DNA from 4 places in the Alkaliphilus crotonatoxidans genome. Region 1 is predicted to be linked to each of the others. Evidence: riboswitches for the same ligand, from Rfam matches in the RefSeq annotation. Region 1 holds a riboswitch; each other region holds the start of a gene.
The links. A riboswitch is a leader RNA that binds a small molecule or an ion and turns the genes downstream of it on or off. The one in region 1 is predicted to bind cobalamin.
Positions count from the first base shown of each region.

Region 1 (7,414 bases):
AAGGTATTGAAATCATAACTTGTTATTTAAAAGAATATTTTATTAAAATCCCAATAAAATTGTATTAAGTGTAGTGTAGCTGTACTTTAGATTGCACCGAGGAGTGATAACATGGAACCGAGTATACCTAAGAAAAACAATAAAAAATGGTTCCTGTGGCTGACAGCAATGATATTGGCTACTGTATTGATTGCTTTCTTAACACTGGGAATGTTTGTTTTGAATGAAAAGGGCTTTTATCGAAATATTTATGTGGAGTCGGTGGATATAAGCAATCTATCGAAGGAAGAAGCACTGATGAAGCTACAAAAAGTATTTGACAATGAACTTGAAAACCAGCAAATCACGATTATCTATGAAGGGGAAAGCTGGCATTATCCCTATCGCCTCCTGGGGTATCGCTACGATTACGAAGCTGCTTTAGAGGAGGCCTATCGAGTGGGCCGAGAGGGTAATCCCCTGGCCAGGCTTTCAGAAATTTATGGCCTTAGAAAGTATTCAAAGATGATTCCCCTGGCAGCTGAATATGATATAGAAAAGGTTGAACTGGTTTTAGAGGAGATCAACAGCGAAATTTTCCAAGAGCCGGTGAATGCCAAGGCTATACGACGATCAGGGAGCTTTGAAATAACAGAAGGAATTCCCGGGGTAGTGCTGGACGCCGAGGAGCTTATGTACAGAATTAAGGAACAGATAGAAAATTATCAAGGCACTCCCATTGAGCTGCCTGTAAAAAATATTGCTCCCCGAATTACTGCCGAAAGCCTAAAGGATTTGAAGGAGATTATTGGTAGTTTTTCTACCACCTTTGATGCAGGAGTAAAGGGAAGAAGCACGAATATTACCATTGCCTCTAAAAGCATAGATGGTACGTTGCTTATGCCTGGCGAGGCCTTTTCCTTCAATGAACAAACCGGCCCCCGGGGGGTTGCAGAGGGATACCAGGAGGCTCCGGTAATTATCAATGGTCAGTTAATCCCAGGAATTGGCGGCGGTATCTGTCAAGTATCCTCTACCCTATATAATGCAGTGGTAAGGGCTGATTTAGAAATTATTAATCGAAAGAACCATTCTTTGCCTGTGGCCTATGTGCCCTTAGGACACGATGCTACAGTGGCCTACGGCTATATTGATTTTGAATTTATAAATGATATGCCCTATCCGATTTATTTGGAAAGCTCTGTTCAGGGAAATCGGGTAACTGTTAATATTTATGGAAGAAAAACCCAGGATACAAGCATTAAGCTCTATTCAGAGGTAGTAGAAACCATTGAGCCTAAGATCGAGATAAAAACCGACGATACCCTTTTTGTAGATGAAAAAAAAGTAGAAAGGGAACCTAAAAGAGGATACCGTGTTCATACCTATAAAATATATACCAGTAATGGAAAAGAGGTTAAACGGGAACTGATTTCAAAGGATTATTATATTCCTGTTAATGGAATTACCCTTCAGGGGACTAAACCCCGTTCCCAAGTTGAGGCCCCTGAACCCGTAAATGGAGAGGAAGTTAATGTGTCTCCGGAGGGGCCGGAGCTTTAACTTCAAAAACTATATAGAATTGATTTCCCTAAAGGTTTATAGGACCAGAGGATCATATTTTGATCCTCTATTCTTGTTTTATCGACAGAAAGGGATCTTGCCATGGTATTTCAAACCATATTTTGATATAATAATAACAGCAATATATCGAATGGCTGGAGGATACCAATGGAAGAATTATTATATGACAAAACGATTAACTGTCCCGTATGTAAACGAGATTTTACTTCTAAAAAGGTTAGAATTAGAAAACTCAAAATTCAGGAAAAACAGGATGATTTAAATGTAGTTTATAAAGAAATAAACCCCTTGTATTACCAGGTGTTTGTCTGCCCCCATTGTGGCTACAGCGGCACTGAAAGCAGCTTTGAAGAAATTACACCCAACCAAAAACATGATTTTGATGATCAGATTCGCTATAAGTGGAAATCTCGGGATTATGGCGGTATCAGAACCTATGAGGAGGCAGAAGCATGTTTTAAAATGGCCATCTTGGTGGCACAGGTTACGAAGCGGCCCCAGAGCTATTTAGGAAACCTGTGTATAAAGCTGGCCTGGTTGTATAGGGGATATAACAGTGTGAAGGAAGAAGAATTTTTAAAGCATGCCCTGCATCATTTTGAAGCATCTTATCAAAATGAACATTTAGAAGGAACATCGGTGGATGAAATGACCGTTGCTTACCTGGTGGGAGAGTTAAATCGATATTTTGGAAGGTTCAAAGAGGCAATTATTTGGTATAGCAAGGTATTAGATCATCCCATGATTAAGCATAATCGACAGCTACAATTGAAAACCAGAGAACAGTGGAGGGTGGCGAAGGAGCAATATGATGGAGAAAAGAGAATTACAGAAGCCTGATTGTATATACTACAGTCAAATACAGGTTGCAGGACTGGAGCTTTTCCTTGCCTCAACCCATCGGGGATTGGCGTTGGTGGACTTTCATAACGATGAAGTTAAAGGACTAGCTGAGCTTGACAGGCTTTTTCCCGGGGCCCAGTACATATTTAGCCCGGAAAAAAATCTTCCCTACGAGGCAGCCCTAAGGGAATATTTTAATGGAGCCTTAAAGGTCTTTGACCTACCCCTTGACGTGATTGGTACGCCCTTTCAAAAGCAGGTGTGGCAGGCTTTAACAGAAATTCCCTATGGAAAAACCGTAACCTATAAAGACATTGCAGTAAAAATTAACCGTCCAAAGGCAGTTCGGGCTGTGGGAATGGCAAACAACAAAAATAAAATCCCAATCATTATCCCCTGCCATCGGGTCATTGGTTCAAACGGAAGCCTCGTTGGTTATGGTGGTGGGCTTCATATCAAAAAAAAGCTCCTTTCTTTAGAAGGGGTTACAGTCTAAAAGTACAATAGCCTAGCGGGCTCCTCTTCTTAAAATTCTGCTGGCCCTTTAAGGGAACTGGATATGTATCAATTCAAAGGTGGTTATCTTCTAGCCACTTTTTTGTGTTCCTTTTCATTAAAAACAGGCATAAATTAGTAGAAATGGATGGCAGAAAAGATAGGAGTGGATATTTTGAAGCATTTAAAAAATCCAATTATTTTTATTCCTGGTTTAATGGGCTCCTTTGGGGGAGATATGCTGAAGGGGCAAAAAAAGTGGGGCTTTGGTATGGCCCGATTAATTTATGATCCCTTTATAAGGGGATTGGAAAATTTAGGCTATCGCAGGGGACAAAATCTTCATATATGCCATTATGATTGGCGCAGGAGAATAGAAGAAATTGTACCCACTTACCTTATTCCTATGATTAATGAGGCTAAGAAAAAACATCCCGATCAATCGATTGATATCATTACCCATAGCATGGGGGGATTGGTGGCAAGAGCCTTTATTCAGGGATCGCTGTATCAAAATGAAGTACACAAGCTGATTCTAATTGGCACGCCTAATCTGGGAGCCCTGGATGCCTATTATCTATGGTCTACCGGCAGAATGGTACCAGTGAAAAAAAGATCAATATTCCAAATCATCTATCGGGGGTATCTTTGGATACTTAGAAAAATTCTAAAAATCCCTATGGGAGAAAGTCATTTATCCGAGCTGCATAGAAATTTCCCGGCCCTGGGACAGCTTATTCCCTCCAATGGTTATGGGCCAATCTTAACCTATGAATCAGCACCTGATCAATGGGTGCTGGTACCCAGAAGTTATATGAGATATCAAAATCCACTGTTAGACCACCTTAACAGTCAATTGCCTATATTAAAGGAGCGGGTAGAGGAGCTTTATTGCTATTGCGGAGAAGGAAAGGAAACCAACGAACAGCTGGTGGTCGACCCACAACAGTTACTTAATTATGGAAAAGAGATGATTACAGGAATTTTAAAAACCGGCCAGGGAGACGGTGTAGTGACGGTTGCCAGTGCATCATTGGATAAAGGAATAGGCAATGTACTGCCCGGCAGCCATCATGGCATTCTGATGGAAGCCCTGAACCCAATTTCTCAGGGCTATGGGGTTCAAGTGGTTGACAGTTATCATGAGGAAGAAGAAACCCTGCACCTGCTTTTTAATGGACCGATTGAGTTTACCCTGACCAGAGGACAGCAAACCATATTAGTCTATGATACCGATGGAATCAAGAGCAGCTATGACCATATGATTCAGGAGCACGAGGGAGATTTCCATTGGATTGCCATTCGCAACGTTCCCTACGGTGAATATAACTTATATATACAAGGGAGCAAGATTCAAACTATTAATCTTTTGGTATTGGGACGAGAGGTAGAAAAAGAATATACCGGCGAAGCATCAGGGTTAGGCCATAGACCCTTTGCCAGCTTCTATTTAGAGGCGGAAAAATAGATTGATAAAAATAGTTGTTTCTGGTATGATTAACTTGAATTTAATATCTTGTGTTGGTGCAAACAATAGCTTAATAGGGAAAGTGGTGAAATTCCACTGCAGCCCCCGCTACTGTAAGTAATGACTAAGGCAGCCATAAACCACTGGGAAACCGGGAAGGGTGCTGCCTGTAGGATGAGTTACAAGCCAGGAGACCTGCCACGCAGCAATAAACTACCTTCGGAGGGAAGGCATGTTTCATGGTTTTGATTAAAAGCCCTTACCTCTGTCGTGTTTAGGTAAGGGTTTTCTAATTTATAGGAAAGAGGAAATTGTTATGGGAAATTTAATTTTGGTAACGGGAGGAGCCAGGAGCGGCAAAAGTACCTTTGCAGAAGGTCTCTTAAGGGAGCTGGGGGACAAGGTACTCTATGTTGCCACAGCCAAGGCCTTCGATCAGGAAATGCAGGATCGAATCAAAAAACATCAAGCCAGCCGTCCCCAGGGGTGGCAAACGCTGGAGGCCTATAGGGAATTGGATCGGGCGCTGGCCCTCAGTGGAACCTGCATGAAGGGAATCATATTGGATTGTGTGACCATTATGATTACAAACCTAATGATGGATTATGAACCCCATTGGGATAAGGTAAAGCCCTTAAGGATCAATGAAATAGAAGGAAAAATAATGGATCAATTTGTAAGGGTTGTTGAATATACAAAAAATACTGATGCCACTGTCGTGCTGGTTACCAACGAGGTGGGCTTCGGCATCGTACCGGGCTACCCTATGGCCAGGGCCTTTCGGGATATAGCAGGCAGAGTAAATCAATACCTGGCTTCCCAGGCCCATGAGGTTTATTTAACGGTTTGTGGTCTCCCATTAAAAATAAAATGAGGAGTGAAATATATGCTTACAAAAAAATTGGAAAAGGGCTTAATTCATATTTACACCGGCGATGGAAAGGGAAAAACGACTGCTGCCCTGGGGCAGGGGATCAGAACCTCGGGATCGGGCTTTCGGGTATTAATGGCTCAATTTCTTAAGGGTGATGATACAGGTGAGCTATACAGTATTGAAAAAATACCTAATTTTGATATCATTCGCTTTATTAAGGCAAACAAATTTTATTTTCAGATGAACGAGATAGAAAAAAAACAGGTTCAGCAGGGAATTATGGAGGGAATGAAGATCATAGAAGGCCATTTGAAGGAAGAGCACTATAATTTAATCATATTAGATGAAATTATGGCTGTACTTAATCATAAAATCCTTACTGTTGATGTCATTTTAGACTTGATTGAGTCGAAGCCTCATCATGTAGAATTAATTCTAACAGGCCGAAATGCGCCCCCAGAGCTGGTGGAAAGGGCTGATTATGTAACCGAGATGAAGCTGATTAAGCACCCCTTTCAACAGGGCATTTACGCCAGGAAGGGAATTGAAAGCTGATGGGCCGTTTCATTGGGATTTTGCAATTTTTGACCCGAATCACCATTGTCAAGGACCTTCCTTTAGATGAATCCTTTCATCGGGGAATTATTTTTTTTCCCTGGGTGGGCCTGCTGCTGGGAGCGATCAATCTGTTGGCCTACAGCGTGTTTTCATACCTCTTTCCATCGGCCCTTGGGATATTGTTAACCCTAAGCCTTTATATCGTCTTGACCGGTGGCCTTCATTTAGATGGTCTGGGTGATACCTTCGACGGTTTTTACAGCAATCGCCCCCGGGAGCAGATTTTGGATATTATGAAGGACAGCAGGCTGGGTACCAATGGATTACTGGCCATTGTGATGGTGCTGATCCTTAAGGCTGCGGCCTTGATATTGCTTAAGGGGTCAGACTTGATGATAGCCCTTGTTCATATGCCCATCATGGGAAGACTGGCCCTGGCCTTCGGGTGCCATGGTGCAGTCTATGGAAGAAAAAGTGGATTAGGTAATGCATTTATCGGAAAGGTCTCCAACCCCATGCTGCTCCTGGTGGTGGCCATGGGAACCTTAATGACCTTCTATTATCCCAGAAGTCTGATTTTCATCGGCATACTATATGGCTTTTCAAGTCTCTATAAATTCCATGCAGCACAGGTTATTGGAGGCATGACGGGGGATACCCTGGGGGCCCTTTGCGAGCTGTCTGAGGTATTGTATCTGTTATTTTTACTAATTCAATTGAGATAGGGGTGAGATGGTGTCAACAAGCCTTTATTTAATTCGCCATGGTGAAACTGACCATAATCTTCACAAACGATTATGTGGTTGGGCTGATCCTCCTTTGAATGAAAAAGGGCGAAAGCAGGCCCAGGATGCCGCCAAGGCCTTGACCTCTGTTGAAATCCATAGTATTTATCACAGCGGCTTAAAAAGGACGGAAGAGACGGCACAAATAATTCAAGGTGGCAGAGGTCTGGAATCGGTAGCCATCAATGGCCTTCGGGAAATCAATTTTGGCGCTTTAGAGGGAAAAACCATGCAGCATATGGAGGCGGTGTTCCCCGATGAATATAATGCCCTTATAGAGGATGCAGTTCATTTTCAATTTCCCCAGGGAGAAAGCCTTTACGAAATGCACCATAGAGTGATCAAAGCCGCCGATGAATTAATTCAGTCATCGAAAAATAAAAATTTGGTGTTGGTTACCCATGCCGGAGTCATTCGTTCAATTGTGGCCCATTACATTACCGGTGATATTCATAAACACTGGCACTTTAAAATAGACCATTGCAGTATTACGCTGCTGGAATTTCAAGAAGATTTCTGTATATTATCAAAGTTAAACCAATTATACAACTGTTAAGGGAGGAATCACGTTGAAGAAGAATAAAATGAATTATGTAATCCTTGGACTAGTTCTTTTAGTCGTATTTTTAGGGGGCTGTCAAAGTCAAGGTCCTACTGTTCAAGGCCCTTCCATTGAAGATGAATATAATGATGATTTTTCAGCCACTGTCGTTGATGGACTGGGTAGCGAAGTTACCATAGACAGGCTGCCGGAGCGGATTATTTCCATTGCACCCAGTCAAACAGAAATTATTTATGCCCTAGGAATACAGCATAAGCTGGTGGCTG
Region 1 covers NZ_BAAHXS010000006.1:394,785-402,198, forward strand. The annotation lists gene ACYQ1I_RS13920 (VanW family protein) at 112-1,542, shown strand; gene ACYQ1I_RS13925 (DUF2225 domain-containing protein) at 1,711-2,403, shown strand; gene ACYQ1I_RS13930 (methylated-DNA--[protein]-cysteine S-methyltransferase) at 2,375-2,902, shown strand; gene ACYQ1I_RS13935 (lipase family alpha/beta hydrolase) at 3,077-4,369, shown strand; cobalamin riboswitch at 4,406-4,586, shown strand; gene cobU (bifunctional adenosylcobinamide kinase/adenosylcobinamide-phosphate guanylyltransferase) at 4,686-5,243, shown strand; gene ACYQ1I_RS13945 (cob(I)yrinic acid a,c-diamide adenosyltransferase) at 5,256-5,798, shown strand; gene cobS (adenosylcobinamide-GDP ribazoletransferase) at 5,798-6,526, shown strand; gene ACYQ1I_RS13955 (histidine phosphatase family protein) at 6,537-7,142, shown strand; gene ACYQ1I_RS13960 (ABC transporter substrate-binding protein) at 7,156-7,414, shown strand, end outside.

Region 2 (7,414 bases), 360 kb from region 1:
ACCCTAAGGCTTAGATCTGGCGAAATCAGTCCTGTACTCTTGAAGGCTACCGCAGCAAGAAAAAGAAGAATAAACCAGGGGAAGATCCTTTGAAGATTCACCCTTTCCCCTGCCGGGCTTTTGTCCGCCGGAGTCACTTGGCCCTCTGACTTGGTCTTTAGGCGTTGGTTGATATAAGAAAAAATCAGTACCACAGGGATGATCGACAGGGTTCTTGTCAGCTTGACGATGACAGCATAGCTCCCTGCAATGTCAGAAAAGGCATAGCCGGCCGCCACCACAGAGGAGGTATCATTCACAGCGGTTCCCGTCCAAAGCCCGAAGCCCAGATCACTCATTTGAAAATAGCTGCCCATAATAGGGAAAAGAACCACCATGATGATATCAAAAATAAAGGTGGCCGAAATGGCATAGGCAATATAGCTATCTTCAGCGTCAATCACCGGGGCCAGGGCCGCAATGGCAGATCCCCCGCAAATTCCCGTTCCTGCCGAAATCAAGCTTGACAGCCGCCAGTCCATTTTAAAAAGCCGGCCGAATAAATAACCGCCCCCAAAGGCACATAGCAGTGTAAAGACCATTACAAAGAGGGAAAACTTGCCAACCTCCACCACCTGGGCAAAGCTAAGGGTGGCGCCCATTAAAATAATGGCCAGGCGTAAAATCTTCTTTGATGTAAAATTAATTCCTTTTTCAAATAATTGACGACCCGCCACAAGGGGATTCAGTAGCATACCAATCAAGAGTGCCAAAACCCCCGCCCCAATTAGGTGGTTGGGGATGAATCCGCTGCCATGGACCGCTGCCAGGGCCAGAATGGCTGTAGAGAGAATTCCGAAGGTATATTCTCGAATGAAGGTCATATAATCAACTCCTTTCTGTCAGTCCCCCTTGATTTTATCATTGAATAGTTATAAAATCTAATTATAATTACTTATATGATTATAATAAAAATTAATAAAAGGTGATTAAATGCTGGATATTAAGGTGGTTTCATTTCTAACCCTATGGAAGCATAAAAGCTACACAAAGGCCGCTGAGGAACTCTGCCTAACCCAACCGGCTGTTACGCAGCACATCAAGGCCCTGGAAAGGCAATATGGCTTAAAGCTGCTTCAGTACATCAATAAGGAGCTGAGGCTCACCAGGGCTGGAGAGATTTTTTACCAATATGCTCAAAATTCAAGGATCAATGAGCAGGTTTTGGCTCGGAAATTAAAGGAGGAGGCTGGTGAAGGAAAAGCATTGGCCTTTGCCGCCACCCTGACCATAGGTGAATTTACCCTGGCCCCGATCCTGGGGGATTTTATTAAACAATTTGCCCAATACGATATCACAATGTATGTTTATAATACCGAAAGGGTACTAAAAATGCTTGCAGAGGGGAAAATCAGCTTTGCCCTGGTGGAGGGGCTTTTTAATAAGGCCGATTATTCAACCCGGCTGTATAAACGGGCCCCCTTCACTTTAATTGCCCCCTTAAACCATCCTATGAAGAATCAGGCTGTATTTTTGGAGGATTTAAAAAATGAGACCATTATTATCAGAGAAAAGGGGTCGGGTTCTCGGGCCATACTGGAGAGGGGCCTTTATGATAAAAATTATACCCTGGATAATTTCCAAAAGGTTGTTGAAATTGGTAATGTCAACGTGATAAAAAATTTGGTAAAGTCGGGAACAGGCTTAAGCTTTATGTATCGGGATGCTGCCCTGGAGGAGATTAACAGGGGAGAGGTGGCAGAAATTCACCTGAAGGACTTTGTGATAGAAAGGGAGTTTAACTTCATTACTTTAAAAAATCCCTTGATGGAGCAGGAGGCGGAACCGTATTATTTGTTTTTTATGGAACGGCTGGAAGGGGACTCCAGCGGGATGCAAATCCCTTGACTTCAATTGATGGGCATGATATAATTTGGTAAATTAAAAAGGCTATTGGTGCATTCCCCTTGAGGATTGCTTAAAAGGGAAACCCGGTGAAATTCCGGTACGGTCCCGCCACTGTAATGTCCTAGAAGCCTGTCAAAACCACTGTACCAAGGTATGGGAAGGGATAGGATTCGCTACGGCTAAGTCAGGAGACCTGCCAATGGTAACAATACTAAAACTCACGGGGATGAGGGGTGTTATTTTTATTTCTGATAAAAGAAGCATTGCTTTTGTTTATCACGAGACATTATGCCCTTCCTGCATAGGAGGGGCTGTTTTATTGCTAAATGGATGATGTGTGAGCCGCTGGGGAATTACTTTCCTAAAACCGTGGTCATGGCCCTTTTTCTGTTTGACAGAGAGAGAAACATGGCTATTTGCTGAGGGTTTGGTCCCCAGCACCTCCTTCATTCACAAAATTGATGACAGAAAACATTTGCACTATATGTAGTATGTGGTATAATAAATATGACCATATGTTGTGATGGTTGAGGTTTGATACTCCTTGGAATCAAGGGGTTTTATTTATTGTACATCCATATTTAGGAGGTTGACCATGGTAACAAGAGTTAGGAAAAGAGATGGAAGGGAAGTATTTTTTAATATTGAAAAAATCACCAATGCCATTTATAAAGCCAGTATGTCGGCGGGGCAAAATGACTATCCCCATGCCGTAGAACTGACGGAAAAGGTGGTAAACCAGTTATCACAGCTATATCATGAGGCGGCTCCCAGTGTTGAAGAAATTCAAGATATTGTGGAGCAGGTGCTCATTGCCAATAATTCGCCACAAATTGCAAAAAATTACATATTATATCGGGCTGAAAGAACAAGAATTCGGGAAATGAATACCCGGCTGATGAAGGTAATGGAGGAAATCACCTTTAAAGAAGCCAAGGATAATGACCTGAAGCGGGAAAATGCCAATATCAATGGCGATACGGCCATGGGTACCATGCTGAAGTATGGTACTGAAAGTGCCAAGCACTTTTACGAAATGTATGTATTGGACCCCGCCCATTCCAGGCTTCATAAGGAGGGGGATATCCATATTCATGACCTTGATTTTTTAACCCTAACCACCACCTGCTGCCAAATTGATATTGATAAACTCTTTAGGGGCGGCTTTAATACAGGCCATGGCTCTCTACGGACGCCAAACGATATCAGCAGCTATTCAGCCCTGTCCTGTATTGCTATCCAGTCCAATCAGAATGACCAGCACGGAGGGCAAAGTATACCAAACTTTGACTATGGTATGGCACCAGGGGTGACTAAAACCTTTATTAAGGAATACAAGCGGAATTTATTTAAAGCAATGGAGCTTTTAACTTCATTGAAGGATATCGATTACCTGGTGGAAACAATAATAAAGGAAATAGAAGGGGAAAAGGGCTTGTTGCCATCAATGGCCAACAATAACGGATACCAGGAATATGAGAGGGAACGGCTTGAGCGATATATTGAGGATGCAGCGATCGTCGAAAAAATCCAGGCCTTTGCTCTGAAAAATGCCCTTCAGGAAACCGATAAAAAGACATATCAGGCCATGGAGGCCTTTATTCATAATCTAAATACCATGCACAGCCGGGCCGGGTCTCAGGTGCCCTTCAGCTCAATCAATTATGGCCTTGACCAATCACCCGAAGGAAGGTTAGTGGTAAAGAACCTGTTGTTAGCCACCGAAGCCGGCCTTGGAAATGGAGAAACGGCCATTTTCCCCATTCAGATCTACCGTGTGAAGGAGGGGATTAACTATCATCCCGGTGAGCCCAATTACGATTTATTTCAGCTGGCCTGCCGGGTAAGTGCCAAACGGCTATTTCCTAACTTTTCATTTATTGATGCTCCTTTTAATTTAAAATACTATCAGGCAGGGCGTCCTGAAACCGAGGTAGCCTATATGGGCTGTCGAACCAGGGTAATGGGAAATCAATATGACCCCAACAACGAGATTGCCTTTGGCAGGGGGAATTTGAGCTTCACCACCATTAATCTTCCCAGACTGGCCCTCAAAAGCAGGGGAGAAGAGGCCAGATTTTATGAAATGCTGGATCAAATGATTGACTCTGTGATTCAGCAACTTTTAGAGCGGTTTGAAATACAGGCCGCCAAGAAGGTGAAAAATTTTCCCTTTTTAATGGGAGAAGGAGTCTGGCTGGGCTCTGACCAGCTTAAGGCAGAGGATGAAATACGGGAGGTCATCAAGCATGGTACCTTGACCCTGGGCTTTATAGGTTTGGCAGAATGTCTGAAGGCCCTGAGGGGTGCCCACCATGGTGAATCGGAGGCGTCACAGCAGCTGGGTCTGGAAATTATCGGTCATATGAGAAAAAGAATGGATGAGGCCAGTGAACGGTATGGAATGAATTTTACATTGATTGCTACCCCTGCCGAGGGAACCGCCGGAAGATTTGTCAAGATGGATAGACAAATTTTCGGTAAGCTCCCAGGGGTAACCGACAGAGAGTATTATACCAACAGCTTCCATGTACCGGTTTATCACAAAATTAATGCCTATGACAAGATTAGACTCGAAGCACCGTATCATGAGCTGACCAATGCCGGTCATATTACCTATATTGAGCTGGATGGAAGTCCTTCCAACAATCTGGAGGCCTTTGAAAAAATCATCAGAACCATGAAGGAAATGGGAATCGGCTATGGTTCTATTAATCACCCTGTCGATCGGGACCCTGTTTGCGGGTATACGGGTGTAATTAAAGATATTTGTCCCCAATGCGGACGCCGGGAAGGCGAGGTAAAGTTTGATCGAATTAGAAGAATTACAGGCTATTTGGTAGGAACCCTTGATCGATTTAACGATGCCAAGAAGGAAGAGGAAAAGGATCGAGTAAAGCACCTATAGTCAGTTTGTAGAAAGAGGGAAGCAAGGTGAACATGAGAATAGCGGGCATTGCTGGTGAATCCATTGTAGATGGACCAGGCATCAGGCTGGTGGTCTTTGCCCAGGGGTGCAGACACCGCTGCGGCGGCTGTCATAACCCCCAAACCCATTCCTTTACAGGGGGCTACGAGGTAACAATAGAAGAAGTCATTGAAAAAGTAAGGCAAAATCCCCTTTTAGACGGGCTTACCCTAAGCGGTGGTGATCCCTTTGAGCAGGCGTTGGCCTTCGGGGGCCTGGCTGGGGCCGTAAAGGACCTTGGTTTGAATGTAGTTACCTATACAGGCTATACAATGGAGGTGCTGTTAAGCCAAAGACACCGTCGAAGGGGCTGGAATGAGCTGCTGAACAATACTGATCTACTGGTCGATGGCAAATTTGAGGCCGACCAGATCAGAGCTGATTTAAGGTTTATAGGCTCGGCTAATCAAAGGATTATCAATGTGAAGGAATCACTGGTTAAGGGAAGGATTGTCCCAGCCAATCTTATATAGTTTGAAGGGGCCCGTATGCCATGTTGAATGGCAGGCGGGCTTTACCAATGTATGGCTTTGAATACTACTTCTTGAATTTGATATAATAAGAAAAAAGAGATGAAGGGAATGTCTATGAAAATAACAAGATTACTGATTATTTTTGGATTAATCATTGGATTAGTGGCGGCCTGTACCCCTGTTAAACCTGCCAATCCTGATGAGGTACCCTCGTCGATGGATCAGCAGGAGCCCGAGGAGCCATTACCGGTGGTGGATTCAAAATGGGAAAAAATTGATGAAATGATCAATAACATGACCCTTGAAGAAAGGGTTGGACAGGTTTTTATGGTGGCCTTTAGAAAAAATCAGCAAAATAAGCCGATTCTAAGGGTCGATCAGACGACTAGCAACACACTTAAAACCTATCCCGTGGGAGGTGTAATTCTATTTACTGAAAATATTGATACGGTGGATCAAACCATTTCACTGATTCAAGAATTGCAAGGGGTCAGCAGGATTCCCCTGTTTATTGGTATCGATGAAGAGGGGGGAGCAGTCAGCAGGCTTCATAAAAGTGGAAAAATTCCTGCCACGAAGCTGCCGGGAAATGATGCCATTGGGAAGGCCAACGATCCCCAATTGGCCTACGATGTAGGTAAAATCCTGGGCAGGGAATTATCGGCCCTGGGCTTCACAATGAACTTTGCCCCGGTGGCTGACGTCAATTCAAACCCAAAAAATCCTGTAATTGGCCGAAGATCCTTTGGTCAAGAGCCCCATCAGGTGGCTGAAATGGTGGCCAAAATGGTAGAAGGAATGCAGGAGGAAAATGTAAGTGCAGTTGTTAAGCACTTTCCAGGGCATGGAGACACTGCCCAGGATACTCACCACGAGGCAGTGAAGGTGGAGCATGATCTGGAAAGGCTCAGACAGCTTGAGCTGATCCCCTTTAAGGCGGGAATCGAAGCGGGGGTTGATGGGGTGATGACAGCCCATATTCAGGTTCCCCAGGTTACAGGGTCTAATTTACCGTCGACCCTTTCTCCTGAAATTATGGGGCTCCTCAGGCAGGAGCTGGGGCATAAAAAGCTGATTATTACCGATGCCCTGGAAATGAAGGCCATTTCGGACCATTACACCTCAGGGGAGGCAGTCGTACTAGCCTTTGAGGCAGGGGCCGATATTCTGCTGATGCCCGAATCCCTTGAGGAAGGCTATGAAGCGCTGCTAAAGGCAGTTCAAGAGGGAAGGATCCCAGAGGATCGCCTTTTGGATTCCGTACGAAGAATTTTATCAGTAAAATATGACCGTGGCCTCTGGGAGGAAAAACCGCCTCAAAATCCCCTGGAGGTATTGGGGAATGAGGCTCACCGGAAGACTGTTGAGGAAATAAAAAAGAAAGGGAGGTAGATTTATTCCACCTCCCTTTCTAAACGATTGAAAATTGAACGAACACCCCTCCACCAATTTTCATCCTCTGCATATTTTCGGTTAATCCATTGAAAGGGGTCCACATCGGCGGGATAATCTGCTGCGAGATTGATTACGGTTCGGGCCGCAATGGCGGCTGAATCTGAAATATCAGTGTTATAGTGCTGCCAACTGGTAAATACATTAAAGGGATTGTTGGCTATTTTTAGAACATTAGGATGATCCTTAGGAACAAACCCCTGCTCATGACCAGCTATGGCAAATAATACCAGGGGGTTCAGGTCAAATTCCCTGGCAGTGGAAACAATAATTGAAAAATAGGGCTCCTGTTCCAAAATGGAATTACGGCTCATTAAATAGGCCCGGAGTTTTTCTTCGTCTATTTCTCTGTAGTGAAAATCCGAGGGCAGCTGAGGCTTTGCAATGGCTTCAAAAACCATGGGCTGAGAAGTTGCCTTTAGCTTGACCGACTGCTGAATATAGATTTGATTAATAAAGAGGATCAATAGACATAGCAGCATGATACCGGCAAATTTCACCTTTGATTCCAACTGCTCCGATAGATTTCCTTCCCATACCAGGGGCAGCCGGCCGCCCTTTAGGGATTTTTCACTGGTTTCTGGCCTATTGGGGCTGGGTTCTTGGAGCAGCCATTGTTTGGCATTAGCGGCCG
Region 2 covers NZ_BAAHXS010000006.1:34,123-41,536, forward strand. The annotation lists gene ACYQ1I_RS12245 (YeiH family protein) at 1-863, opposite strand, end outside; gene ACYQ1I_RS12250 (LysR substrate-binding domain-containing protein) at 973-1,887, shown strand; cobalamin riboswitch at 1,917-2,102, shown strand; gene ACYQ1I_RS12255 (anaerobic ribonucleoside triphosphate reductase) at 2,483-4,795, shown strand; gene nrdG (anaerobic ribonucleoside-triphosphate reductase activating protein) at 4,828-5,328, shown strand; gene ACYQ1I_RS12265 (glycoside hydrolase family 3 protein) at 5,443-6,720, shown strand; gene ACYQ1I_RS12270 (hypothetical protein) at 6,723-7,414, opposite strand, start outside.
Region 2: another riboswitch for cobalamin. It lies ahead of ACYQ1I_RS12255 (anaerobic ribonucleoside triphosphate reductase); the one in region 1 lies ahead of cobU (bifunctional adenosylcobinamide kinase/adenosylcobinamide-phosphate guanylyltransferase).

Region 3 (7,414 bases), on a different contig from region 1:
GAAAACCACTAAGGTATATCTTGAAAATTTAGGGATTGCAGATAAAAATTCACCCAAAGCAGTTATTAAAGAGGCCTACGCCCAGGGGCTCATTAGTAATGAAGAAAACTGGCTCCTTATGTTAAATGATAGAAATATGACCTCCCATATTTATCAAGAAACCATGGCTGTGGAAATCGCTGAAAGAATCGTAGATATCTATGTTAGTGAATTTCAAATGCTTTTAAGTAAAATTCAATAGAAATTACAAAACAACCTTTGGTGAATTCTTTAAAGAAATTTTTCTAGGGGTTGTTTTTGATTAGAATAAACATTTTCTAAATGATTATTTACCCTAAATTCTCTCATCTAAAATATGAATAAGTCTAAAATCATAATAAAATTTTTTCAAAAATTGGTTGATTTGGAAAAAAGAGCATGATATCCTAATGTTGAAAGATATGGTAGAATCTTTACGGATTTTATAAAGCAAAATATAACGAAATAAAAAGCATGTAGAAATAAAATAACTAATTATGTCTGAAGTAAATAATACTAAAGAAGATAGATGGGAGGAGGTAGTATATTTAGTTAATTAGTTTAGCAGTATTACAAAATATTATGGAAAGGAGAATAAAAAAATGACTAAAAGGATAGCCATAATGTTGTTAGCAGGTGCAATAGCTTTATCTGGAATAACCTATGCAAGTTCAAGTGAACAGGGACTTACCATCGACATTGATAAAATAGATATTATTAAGCTAAGTGAAGAAAATATTTATCGTGATGGAGAGGAACCTAAAGTGCAAATTATTGTATCAGAACAAAAAGTACAAAAAGCAGAATCAGATATATCGAAAATAACCTTCATGCTGGAACAAGAAATTAAAGCCAATAAAAAAATGAGTACATTAGGTATTAATGTAAATGTTGTAGTCCATTTTGATTATTCTTCGGAAGATTTTGAAAAAGCTTTTAAAGAAATTTTTGGTGATTCTTTAACTATAATAAAAGAAAAGCACGGTCTATATCTCGTTGAAAATATTACGAGTGAGCAATTAAGTAAGCTAGAAAAAATGGATGAAGTTCTGTATATTGCCTCAACTAATAATTTTTCTCTTCCAGATGAACCAGCTTCATGGAATGAGAATGAAGATAATGAGATCGGTATTAACCTTAATGCAGCAACGGATATGATAGGTGTAAAAAAAGCTAGGAAGGATTTTAAAGTTACTGGTGATTTAGATGGAAGAGAGAATTCTTACTCTAAGAATGATGTTGTAATTGCTGTTATGGACACAGGAATTGATGCTGAACACGTTGACTTAGATGGAGGCAAAGTAATTGGTTGGTATGATGCTGTTAACGGTGAACTTGATCCTTATGATGATCATGGACATGGTACCCACGTTGCTAGTATTGCAGCTGGCACTGGAGAAGGAGATCCAGGAATTCAGGAAGGAGTTGCCCCGGGGGCAGCCCTTGTAGGAATAAAAACTTTGCCTGAGGCTGGGAAGAAGGGAAATCCTGCAGATACATTAAGAGGATTAAGATGGATTCTTCAAAATTTAGATACATATGGTATTAATGTTGTTAATATGAGTATTGGGACTAGTGCTTCCTACGAAGCGAGAAAAGAGATAATTGAGGTGATTAATGAAATCGATGCCCAAGGAGTTCCAGTCTTTGTTTCAGCAGGTAATGATGGTAATAAACCACCATATTATGACACTTTATCGACTTACGCTAAATATACTTCTACTTCTGTGGGGAATATTAAAGACCCTTATGAAGGGGGATGGGGCTTATCAGAAAGTTCCTCCCGTGGGACTGATAGAAATGTATCCTATAACAACGGTCCTTACGTTGTACTTCCAGGGTATAATATAAGGGCGGCAGCAGCTAACACAGGTAGTGAGTATACAGTAAAATCAGGTACTTCAATGTCTGCGCCTATGCTTTCAGGCGTTTATGCACTTATGTATGATGCAGCATATTCTCTGGGACAATCAACTACAATAAGGTTTAGTGGAACAGATATGGGTGAAATAGGTTACGATAAGAACTATGGCAATGGAAGAATACTGGCATATGATTCCATTAAGAATGCAGCCCAAGGCTCAGGCTCTTTCAATACTTATCGAACATATATATGTATACCTGATGGATACGTTTCGTACGGAAAGGTAGTTTTGTACCCTATAGGTGTTAATTCTGGAGAAGCAGATTTGAATGTCACCATGATAGTATTAGATGAAAATGAAGAAAATCTTGACATAGTTATATGGGCACCAGGCGATGACCCTTATCAAGGGGCGCCATCAACCTATTGGATAAAAGAAAATAAAGCTATACCCCAAGAACACTTTAGCCTATCTAATCCACCTACCGGTACTTATTATATAGGCGTTTATGGAGCAGATGATTCAGCCAATTACTCACTAGAAATTACAGGGCATCAATTATCAATTAATTAGTAATAAAATATAAACTTAACTTAGTTTATATTTTTATAATGAAAAGAAGCTATCTCTATCTCTCTGAAAAAGCCTTAGTTAATTCCTAAGAAAGAATTAATCTAAGGCTTTTTTATTGACTGTATTAAAGAATAGGCCTTAAAAGGAAATTTTTACATGACAAGTCATATTTTATAAGATATAATGTATGTGAAAACTGAATAGCTGAAACAGGTGCCAATTATGGTTTTTTATGGGAAGTAATTATTAATTGGTGAAAAGGGAAGTTGGGTGAAAATCCCACGTGGTCCCGCCGCTGTAAAAGAGGAGTCCTTACAGAATACCACTGGTAACATGGGAAGGTTGTAAGGATGATGACGCTTGAGCCAGAAGACCTGCCTGTTTTGTATGCACCATTTTACTCTACGGTCGATGGGGGGTGTTTTAAGATGCATGCTGCAATGTATGGTTTACATATTGACAGGCATGACATAAGGATTAAAAATGCTAAAAAACCTCTTAATGATTCAAGTTGAGAGGTTTTATTTTGTTAAAATTTAATAGGATTCGATCAATAAAGCAATTTTATTTGCCCCTGAAGGATACAAAATTCTTATGTGAGGTGGTTAATAATGAGAAGATCGATTAAAAAATTATCAATTATAGTAACCCTAGTGATGATTATATCTATGATGTTTTCAGCTACAGCCTTTGCAGCTTCTAAAACTGTCACAATTAGAATACAAGGCTATCATGACGGGAACGGAGAAATTTTAGATGAATATGAGGTTGTGCTAACTGATACAACAGGATTCACAGTAATGGATGCCTTTGAAGAAGCAGCCACAGACAATTCAATCAGCTATACGGAATCCGGTGGCTATGTAAGCGCCGTTGCAGGACAAACTGATCAGGATTATCCCAGTTCATTCTTCGGAGGCTGGATGTATAGAGTATGGGATACAAATGATCAATCGGCTTCTCCTACATTAGATGAGTTGCCAAGTGTTGGGGCAGCAAGCTATACCCTAAATGATGGGGATAAAATAAGTTGGTATTATGCCCTGCCTGAGTATACCTATTATACCTGCTTAAGCAATTACAGCAGCATTAATTCAACCTATAACGAAAACAGCTCCTTTGATGTTACTGTAAAGGGACAAATCTTTACTGACCTATGGAATTGGACAATAAGCCCCTTTGAAGAATTAGGCAGTGCCACCGTTGTGGTTGAGCGGGTATCCGATGGAGCAATCCTTGCTTCAAGCACAACAGCCACAAGCGGAGCCAATAAAGGGAAGGCAACAATCACCCTGCCCAGCGTTACGGCAGATACGGAATGCTACGTATATGTACAGGACAGCTATTATACCTCAGGCAGTGAAGCCGATGGAATACAACATGTCAAATCATGGAGAAAGCCAATCACAATATTAAATAATTAAAGTCGTTTTAATTCAGTTGTAAAGTAACAAAATTCAGGGGCAAATAAATTTGCTCATATTATCAATAAGCTAGGAGATGAGTTTGTAATGAGAATAAGGCATAAAAGAACGATTTCCTTTTTAATCATGTTGGCCATGGTGTTGGGAAATCTATTTATACCCCAGGGCTTGAATATCTTTGGCAATGGCCCCCTGACAGCCTACGCCGATACTGCCCTCAGCAATGTAACCCTTGAACTAAGCACAGTGACAGTCTATCCTGGGGATACCGTAACGGCCAGTGTTTACGGAAACCCCAATGAGGATTACGGATTAGGAATTTTCCTCCCCGACACCAGTGATATTTATGAAACTCCATCAGATCGCTGGATAGACATTCCCGTAACAACCGATCTGGAGGGAAAGGTCGATCATGAAATATCGATTCCCGAGGATATGGCTCCCGGAGAATACGATCTAGGGATTTATGACACAAATGACCCCCAAACCCCCAGGTTTCAGACGGTTAGATTTACAGTAGAGGCCAAGCCCCTGGAAAATTTGAGGGAAAGGGTAGCGTCTGCCATAGAAGGGGCCAGCAATGTTGTTGTTACCAACCATTACAGTATGGACTGGGCGGCAATTGGTCTGGCAAGGGCAGGTAAAGGCCAGCTGATTCCAGCAGATTACCTTAAGGAAATAGAGGCTAATTTAAAAAATCCTGATAATAATAATACTTATTATAATAAACCCACAGAATTTCAGCGAATGACCTTAGGAATACTGGCTGCAGGGGGAGACCCCACCAATATTGCAGGGTATAATTTAATCAAACAAATCTACACTGCTGATTTAGAGAGTCAAGGATTAAATGCTATCGTTTTCGGCTTGCTTGCCTACGATTCAGGGGAATATCAAATTCCTGCCGATGCAAGATGGACCAGAGAAAAGCTGATTAACCGTCTGGTGGATGCCCAATGCACCGAAGGCGGAGGATGGAATTTAAGTGGGGATGGCTTAGGTAATGCAGACCCCGATATGACAGGAATGGCAATGACGGCCCTTGCCCCATACAATAACTCCGATTATCCAGCGGTGCAGGCGGCTATTTCAAAGGCTGCAGATCGGCTTTCAGAGATACAGGAGCCTGGGGGAGGATATAATTCCTGGGGTACAATCAATTCAGAAAGCTGTGCCCAGGTAATTATGGGGCTGGCTTCCAATGGGATTGACCCCACAGGCGAAAGGTTTAGCAAGGATGGGAAAAATGTTGTTGATGCCCTATTAACCTTTGAGGTTCCCGGCGGAGGCTTTGCCCATGCTGAGTTTAGAGGGAACCTAACCCTCAATGGGATGGCCACTGAGCAGGCCCTCTATGCCCTGGATCAATATATTTACTTTTTAGAGGGAAAGGGCTCTATCTATCATTGGGGAAAACAAGCACCCATAGAAAATGGACAGGCCATTGTAAGGATTGAAGGCAAGGATCAGGTGATTTTAACTGATGCTGTCGTTCCCCTTAAAAAAGGAAAGCACACCGTTAAGGACGTTGTCAAGGAAGCCCTGGACGCAAAAGGAATCAGCTATACTGAAAATGCCAGGGGCTTTAGTATGATTAATCAAGAGATGGCAGATCCAGCTAAGGAAGAGGCCTGGCTATCCTCTGTAGAAAACGGACGAACCATCAGGGATTTATCTTCAAGATATGTAAGCAATGGGGAATCCATTATTATCTACTTAGGAAAAGATACTGGGGACTTTTACTATACCTGGCTGGGAATTCCCTTTAGCTCTAGGGGAACGAATCCCTCTATCTTCACGCCACAGGAGATCACCATCTATTCGGGGGCAGACCTCACCCTGACTGCCCAGGGATATAGCCTTGGTGAAGAGGATGAAATCAACACAGTTGCCAATGCCGCCGTATATGTTAATGGTAAGTCCGATCAGGGACTATTAACTGACGAATCGGGGGAAGTAACCGTTAATTTCAGTCAGGCGGGAAGCTATGAGGTGACCATAAAAGGGGATAATATTCGATCGGCCCATTTTCTCATAAAGACCGTGGCCGATACAGAGCCTCCAACAGCAAATATAACAAATCAGGTTAAGGATGTCATTACCACCGATGTGATTCCTGTCTTCTATATTACTCCTGCAGACAATAAGGATGAGGCTGTAGACATTACAATGGTTGTTAAGCTTAATGGAAAGGTGCTAACAGCTAAATCTGTCAACACCAGAGGGCGACATGAGTTTAGGGACACCAGCTTTGACAAGCATATTAATATATTAGAGGTAATCGTAACCGATACCGCAGGAAACACCGCAACCATAAGACGAGAAGTAACTAATTCCAATAAACCTGTTGATCCGGAGCCTGAACCAGAGCCGGAGCCGGAGATCATAGATATTCCTGTTAATGAAGATTTCAAATATAAGATACCGGTAGATGATAGCAATAAGGTCTTCTTGCTTCAGATTCCTGAGAATAATAGTGCCAGGGTGATGGTTGAGCTGCCCCACAACAGCAGCTTACCTGAAATTAAGGCAGAAAAGGGCATTATCTCTGCTATGATTCCCAAAGGGGCCATTGTCACCAGTGGGGATTCCTCAGCTATAGAATTGATGACCACAAAGGATACTGGAGATACAGCTATAAAAGCTAAGGTTAATACAGTGGTGCCAGCCGGTAGAAAGCTTGATAAAATCCATTCTGTTTCCACCATGGGGGGCAATGGCAGAGTAGAATTTAGTGATTACGTTACGATCGACTTTGCTGGAATGAAGGGAATGGAAGCGGCTTATATTGAAAATGGCAAGCTGTATCCTATTCAAAAATATGCCAGTGATTCCGAAGGAAAAAATGGTGGAAAAACAGATTATTTCTATTACAATGGCAACAATCTGATTATTAAAACCAAACACTTTACTGATTTTGTAATCTACTCCACAAGCACAGAGGGTACCCCCGGAGGTGGAACAGATCCTGATACCAAGGAGTATGTCACCTTATCTGTAGATAAAAAGACCATTAATAAGGGCTATGTTATTTCTTCTAGAAAAGTAGAATTAGAGGAGGGAGACAACGCCTGGACAGTATTGAAAAGGGTATTGGACGATGAAGGAATAGATTGTGATTATAAGTATTACAAAGAATTTGACAGTATTTATGTACAATCCATCGATGGGGATGGTGAATTCGACCACGGCAGCGGCAGCGGCTGGATGTATAATGTAAATGGCTGGTATCCTAACTATGGAGCAAGTAAATATGAGCTGGAGGATGGGGACAGGCTTGAATGGCGGTATACCACTAATTTAGGAAAGGATCTGGGAGAAGATCTTAGTGAATGGGATCCCGATGATAAGGATGATTCCTCCAAGGGCCATGTGGTTAATTCAGAGGATGGCAAATCTGTGGTGGAGGTTCCTAAGGATATTGATAAGGATTTCATCATAAGGATTTCAAAGAATATAGCGAAAGATCAAGACATAACAATTAATGTTCCTAAGGTTCAGTCAAAGGTAGTTCTTGATGTAAACGAAGTAAAA
Region 3 covers NZ_BAAHXS010000001.1:271-7,684, forward strand. The annotation lists gene ACYQ1I_RS00005 (nucleotidyltransferase substrate binding protein) at 1-241, shown strand, start outside; gene ACYQ1I_RS00010 (S8 family serine peptidase) at 621-2,456, shown strand; cobalamin riboswitch at 2,658-2,852, shown strand; gene ACYQ1I_RS00015 (DUF4430 domain-containing protein) at 3,068-3,880, shown strand; gene ACYQ1I_RS00020 (S-layer homology domain-containing protein) at 3,968-7,414, shown strand, end outside.
Region 3: another riboswitch for cobalamin. It lies ahead of ACYQ1I_RS00015 (DUF4430 domain-containing protein); the one in region 1 lies ahead of cobU (bifunctional adenosylcobinamide kinase/adenosylcobinamide-phosphate guanylyltransferase).

Region 4 (7,414 bases), on a different contig from region 1:
TCAACCTGCAAACTGGCTCAGATGCGCCCTAGTACAGCTGGATGAAGTATAGAGAAAAGGAGACAGCTATGAAAAGAATACTGGCATTATTAATCACCTTTCTATTAATTTTTTCATTGGCTGCCTGTGGAGGTCCAAAGGAGGCCATAACAGAGGGAGCCAAATTTAAAGCCGGAACCTATGAAGGAACGGCAAAGGGCTTTGGAGGCGAAATTGTTGCAACAGTCCAATTGTCAGAGGAAAAAATTGAGACAATCACGGTGGTAGGAGATCATGAAACACCGGGAATTGGATCAGCACCAATTGAAACGCTGCCAGCATTAATGCTGGAAAAACAAAGTGTTCAGGTCGATACCGTTACCAGTGCCACCGTTACCAGTCTGGCGGTGATTGAAGCCGTCACCAATGCTTTAAAGAGTGCAGGGGTTGATGTTGATTCTTTAACGCCCCTGGAGGTCGGTGAAGGGATTAAAAAGGAAGAGACCCTGGATGTCGATGTCGTAGTGATTGGGGCCGGCGGAGCTGGTATGACAGCTGCCATTGAATTAAAAAATGCCGGGGCCAATGTTGTAATAGTGGAAAAAATGCCTATGGTGGGTGGAAATACCATTAAGGCCACTGGAGGAATGAATGCGGCAGAAACAGCCCTTCAAAAAGAATTAGGTGTAGAAGATACCGTTGAAACCTTTATTGAAGATACCATGACCGGCGGTTATCAGGTGAATAATCGGGAACTGGTTACGATCATGGCCAAAAATTCTTCCGATGCCATTGATTGGCTGACTTCCATCGGTGCGCCGCTGCCAGAGCTATCCTTTTCAGGGGGAGCCACCAACAAACGAATTCACCGTCCTGCAGAGGGAGCCGGAGTAGGGGCTTACCTGGTAGAGAAATTCTCAGATAACCTGGATGCTTTGGGAATTGAAGTCTTACTAAATACTACAGCAACAGAAATACTGATGGAAAACGGCAAAGCAGTGGGAATAAAGGCAGAGGGTAAGGATGCCAATTACACCATTAACGCCAAGTCAGTTATTTTGACAACAGGAGGCTTCGGAGCCAACGAGGATCTATACACTAAGTACAAGCCAGAATTAAAGGGCTATGTAACCACAAACACGCCAGGTGCTACGGGAGACGGCATTGTTATGGCAGAGGCAGTGGGGGCCAATCTGGTGGATATTGGAGAAATACAAACCCATCCCACTGTAGAGCAGACTACCAGTATAATGATTACAGAGTCTGTTCGGGGCGGCGGAGCCATTTTGGTGAATCAAGAGGGTAAGCGATTTATTGACGAATTAAAGACCCGTGACGTGGTTTCCAAGGCAATTGTTGAACAGGAAGGAAACTACGCATACATCATATTTGACCAACTGTTAAGGGATAACCTAAGTGCCATAGAAAAATATGTTGAAAATAATATTACCCAACAGGCAGATTCCATTGAGGAATTGGCTGCACTAATCAATGTTGATCCAGCCACACTGTCTGAAACCTTGAGTACCTGGAATGAAGCTGTAGCAGCCCAAAAGGATGCCGAATTCGGAAGAAGCACCGGTATGGAAAATAATATTACCCAAGGGCCCTATTATGCAATCAAAGTAGCTCCTGGGGTACACCATACCATGGGCGGAGTAGAAATTAACACCAGGGCAGAGGTAATCTCCACCACAGGAGATGTAATACCCGGCCTGTTTGCAGCAGGTGAAGTAACCGGAGGCATCCATGGTGCCAATCGAATTGGCGGTAATGCTGTGGCCGATATCGTAGTCTTTGGTCGAATTGCAGCAGCATCTGCCCTTGAATACCTTAACCAATAAACAATTAAATTGAATTCTCTTGAAAAGCCTCTTTGAGTGAAAGCCAAGGAGGCTTTTTTTCTTTGAAAATTATTATTCCAAAAATACTAATAGGAATCATAGCATAATGATTTAAAACATAGGTAATTATGGGGAAGGAGTCAGCTTTAGTAAATTCAAAATGGCCATTTGAAAATACTTATAAAATAAAAGGGAGGTTAGAAGTAATGAGATTAGAAAAGCTGCGAATCGAATATCAGCAAAACCCGTTGGGAATAGATTGTAAAAAACCAAGATTTTCATGGCAAATTAAATCTGAGAAAAATAATACCAAGCAGGTGGCCTATCAAATTATTGTAAAGGAAGGCGAAACAGTCGTTTGGAATACCAATCAGATTAATGGTGATACCTCAATACATATCCCTTACTCAGGTGAGCCTTTAAAACCAATGACAGAATACAAAGTACTTGTTGATGTATGGGATAACCATCAAGAAAAGGGGCATATAGAGGGAAAATTTGAAACGGGCAAAATATCAGGTGGCAATTTTACAGCAGACTGGATTACCCATACCCTGGGTAATATTGATGCCTGCCCAATTTTTGTAAAGGCATTTAAAGTAGAAAAACCCATTGAATCAGCTAGAATTTATGCCACCGCCCTGGGGCTTTATGAGCTTCAGCTAAATGGCCAGCGGGTAGGGGATTTCTACTTTACACCAGGATGGACCAGCTACCATCATAGACTACAGTATCAGACATATGATATTACCAATATGATCATGAAAAGCAATGTTTTAAAGATGACAGTGGCTAACGGCTGGTATAAGGGGAGATTTGGTTTCGAGAACAAATCGAATCATTATGGAGATAAGGTAGCTGCCTTAGCGGAAGTAAGAATAAAATATAAAGATGGTAATGAGGATATTATTGGAACAGACACAACATGGAGGTGCATAACCGGGGTCATTAGGTACAGCGAGATATATAACGGTGAAGTAATTGATTCAAATTTTATTGATACAGAGCTTAAACCGACAGAAACATATAACTATAAAAAGGAGGTCCTTGTAGGGCAGGAAAGCGAGCCCGTAAGAATAACCAAAAGACTTAAACCAATCGGCCTAATTAAAACTCCTAAAAATGAAATTGTGCTGGACTTTGGACAAAACATGGCCGGCATTGTGGAGGTAAAGGTAAATTGTAAAAAGGGTAATAAGATAATCATAAGGCATGGGGAAGTTTTAGACAAAGACGGCAATTTTTATACAGAGAATTTACGGGGTGCTAAGGCGACAGAAGTATATGTTTGTAAGGGCGGAGAAGAGGTTTTTCTGCCGCACTTTACATTCCATGGATTCCGCTACATTTTGGTGGAAGGTCTGGGAGAATCCCTTAACCTTGATAACTTTACTGCCTGCGTATTACATACGGATATGGAAATAACAGGAGGTTTTGAATGTTCAAATCAATTCATCAACAGATTACAGCAAAATATTGAATGGGGGCAAAGAAGTAATTTTCTTGACATACCCACCGATTGTCCCCAAAGAGATGAACGCTTGGGGTGGACAGGAGACGCACAGATCTTTGCACGAACAGCTGCATATAATATGAATGTTGCCTTGTTCTTTTCAAAATGGCTTAGGGATTTAGACGCAGATCAAACAAAGGAGTTCGGTGTACCTTCCATTGTGCCCAATATTATGGGGAAGCATGAAGGGGCAGCTGGATGGGGAGATGCTGCTACAATTATCCCCTGGACAATGTATCAGGTGTATGGAGATCTAAAATTCTTAGAGGATCAGTACGAGAGCATGAAGGGCTGGGTTGATTATATTCAATCCAGGTCAGAAGGCTATTTATGGCAGACAGGATTCCAGTATGGAGACTGGTTAGGACTCGATAAAGAGGAAGGGAGTAACAGAACAGGGGTAACGGACATATACCTGGTAGCTTCTGCCTTTTACGCCTATTCAACAGAGATTGTATTTAAAGCGGCAAAATTGCTTGGAAAGGAAGGGGATTATAAAAAGTATTACGAGCTGTACAATAATATTTTAAATGCCTTTAATGATGAATACATTACGAAAACAGGACGTTTAGTGAGTGAAACACAGACAGCCTGTGTCCTAGCCTTATATTTTAACCTGGCTAAAAAGGAATACAGAAACAGAATCATTACATCCTTAAAAAATAACCTGGCTGACCATAAAAATCACCTTGTTACCGGTTTCATAGGCACATCCTATTTGTGTCATACATTATCAGAAAATGGCCTTCATGAAATAGCGGGAGAGCTGCTTCTTAAGGATGACTATCCATCGTGGCTATATGCAGTAAAGAAAGGCGCCACAACCATATGGGAACGATGGAATTCCATGCTGCCCGATGGCAGCTTTGAAGAATCGGGTATGAATTCCTTTAACCATTATGCATATGGTGTCATAGGTGACTGGTTATATCAAAGGGTTGCAGGAATTCAGCTGCTAGATGTTGGATACAAGAGAATAAGAATAGCGCCGACCTTTATAAAGGGCCTTACTTCTGCAAAGGGGACCCTGGAAACAATGTATGGACTCATCAGTGTTTCTTGGGAATGTTGCAATGGAAAAATTACAATTGATATTATTATTCCGCCAAATACAACCGCAGAAATAGTCCTTCCAGAAAAGGCAAGGCCCTTAGAGGTAGGCTCAGGACGCTATCACTTCAAATATAATACAACCACAAATCTTGAAATGGATAATTGCTCAAAGGGATCAGCCCAGGAGAACGACTAGATGATCTATTACAGCTGATATCAATATCCATTGACGATAAATTCCATATGTTATATGATATAGATGAAAAATAAAAAGAAAGTAATAGGTGCCTCTTTTGAGGAGAATAGGGAATGAAGTGTAAATCTTCAACGGACCCACCACTGTGATGGGGAGCTTTACTGAAAAACGCCACCGGATATTTATCTGGGAAGGCTCAGTGAGCAAAGAACCAGAGTCAGGAGACCTGCCTATATACTTTATGAAACGTGGATGATGGAAAAGTCTACAGTTTATTGTGATTTCAATAAGCTGTAGACTTTTATTTTTTAAATTGATAGAAAAGTTCTCACTTATAATAATTAAATTAAAGAGAACTCCATATAAAATTTCAACAAGGGAGAGGATTTTATGAATCTGTTGCAAAAGACCATTGGTATGATTGAATCGCTGGACAAAGAAATGATGGAAAAGGCTAGAACAAGGGTGGACAACCTAATTAAACCGCCAAAGAGTCTGGGGCGATTAGAAGATTTAGCGGTGCAGCTGGCAGGTATTACCAAAAATATCCACCCTATAGTGGATAACAAAGCAATTATCGTAATGGCGGCGGATCATGGGGTGTATGAAGAAGGGGTGGCTGGTAATCCCCAGGTAATTACAGCTATACAAACGATGAACTTTACCAAAGGAGTTACTGGCGTATGCGCCTTGGGAAAGGCTTCAGGGGCCAAAATAGTTGCTGTAGATGTAGGGGTAAAGGCAGATCTGGAACGAAACAGTGGTTTAATTGCGAGAAAAATAAAATATGGAACAGATAATATGACCAAGGGGCCTGCCATGACCCGGAAAGAAGCCATAAAATCCTTGGAAGTGGGAATTGAAATCGCTACTGATGAAATTAAAAAGGGAGTTAATCTATTGGGAACCGGTGAAATGGGCATCGGTAATACTACTGCCAGTACTGCAATTGTAGCAGTCTTTGGAGGAATTAACCCTACCGAGATTACAGGAAGAGGATCTGGAACTGGTGAAGGTGGAGTTGAGCACAAGGCCAAAGTAATAGAAAAGGCCATTGCTTTAAACCGACCTGATCCATCGGATGGTATTGATGTACTGGCTAAGGTTGGCGGTCTTGAAATTGGAGGAATGGCGGGGGTCATGCTGGCAGCAGCGGCCAATAGAATACCGGTTGTGGTGGATGGTTATATCTCAAGTGCAGCAGCACTAATAGCCACAGCAATTGCCCCAAAAGTAAAGGACTATTTGATACCATCCCATGCATCAGCAGAAATAGGTGGTAAAAAAGCCTCCCAGTTATTAGGTCTTCAGCCGATGATCTACATGGATTTATGTTTGGGAGAAGGCTCTGGGGCGGCCCTGGTCTTTCCAATTATTGAAGCAGCATGTCACATGATTAATCATATGGTTACCTTTAAAGAAGGCATTGGAGAAATATAGAATTACTACAGTTTAAAAATGTTAAAACAGCAATACCTTTAAGTCATATAGCCTCAATATACTATGGGGTTTTCAATGACCAATGCCATTTCACTTAAGCTTCCATGACTTCTACACTATGCTGAAAGTTATAGCATGGTAGATTGTTATTCCGGTGGAAAGATATATTGAGGAGCTGGTAAGGGTTGAAATACACTGGAATTTATTAACCATAAATGAAAATTTCACTTGTTTTCACATAATAAGGTTGTTAAATAATAATCAATAGAACCATCAAATATGGCTGAATCTAAAAAATGTTGAGCGTACAATAGACTTTCTCATGGCTAGATATGCTGGTGAAATTTAATAAATTGTAACATTTTATCAAATCCATCATTTATCTGAGAGTTTATTTATCGGTGAAATAGAAAAGGCCAAAGACTCCTTAAGAAAGGTATTTAAGCTAATAAAAAGCCTAAGAGAAGGGCCACGTAAAGATAATATAGCTGAAACATGCCAATATTACGACAGTCTGATTGAAGCATGGGAAGCATATAACCGAGAACAAACCCGCCTATCCTTCCCTGCGTGGTGCGAAAGTAAGGGAAAGGTCTTTGGCCTGTGGAATGTTGCTTATTATCAGAAATGAAGGTTTATCTATATGCTAATATAAAAGTACAGCTTTAAATAATGATTAAATTGTTCAGGAGGTACAAGATGATATACATTGAAACCCCCAGATTAGTTTTAAAAGATTAGATTTAGAGGTCTTTAGAAGTGACTTCATTTTAACAAGGTTGGAACTCTTTTACATTGTTAGAGATTCACTTTTAGGTAAAAGTAAAGGTAATCAAAACATAGTGACAATGAGGTGAAAAGCACGATCGATGGATTATTATGAATCATTCAGGTTTAGGTTTGTATCTATTATCACGCAGTTGGCTTCCATAAAATTCATTAGATTCTTTACATTTCCAAATCAAAGAAATATACTAAATGTGTAAGAAGGTCTGATAATGTTTTTATTAGAGTTAAAATCTTTTTTGAATTTTTGTTTATGTCCAAATTAGGCTATTAACATAAATATTTTAGTGATACTTTGATAAAAAATAGGGGGAATACTTGTATATGAAGTCTAAAATAATAGTTTTAGTAATATTAATTATAATCATTCTAACTCCAATTTTCATCTATAATGTTGGAAAAATCTATTATTCACACGAAAAAATATATGAATTAATTTGGGAAATTGATATACCTTCAGATTTTAAAGAAATGTATCATGTTTCAGATAAACGTGGTTTTCGAGGTGATGGAATAAGATATACGATTTTTGAAGTAAAAAATATGGAACAATCTTCCATTCCAAGCTCTACTAAAGGGACGAGGGAAATACAAATACTTAGT
Region 4 covers NZ_BAAHXS010000004.1:674,364-681,777, reverse strand. The annotation lists gene ACYQ1I_RS05755 (flavocytochrome c) at 69-1,823, shown strand; gene ACYQ1I_RS05750 (family 78 glycoside hydrolase catalytic domain) at 2,030-4,585, shown strand; cobalamin riboswitch at 4,655-4,833, shown strand; gene cobT (nicotinate-nucleotide--dimethylbenzimidazole phosphoribosyltransferase) at 4,976-6,025, shown strand; gene ACYQ1I_RS05740 (hypothetical protein) at 7,136-7,414, shown strand, end outside.
Region 4: another riboswitch for cobalamin. It lies ahead of cobT (nicotinate-nucleotide--dimethylbenzimidazole phosphoribosyltransferase); the one in region 1 lies ahead of cobU (bifunctional adenosylcobinamide kinase/adenosylcobinamide-phosphate guanylyltransferase).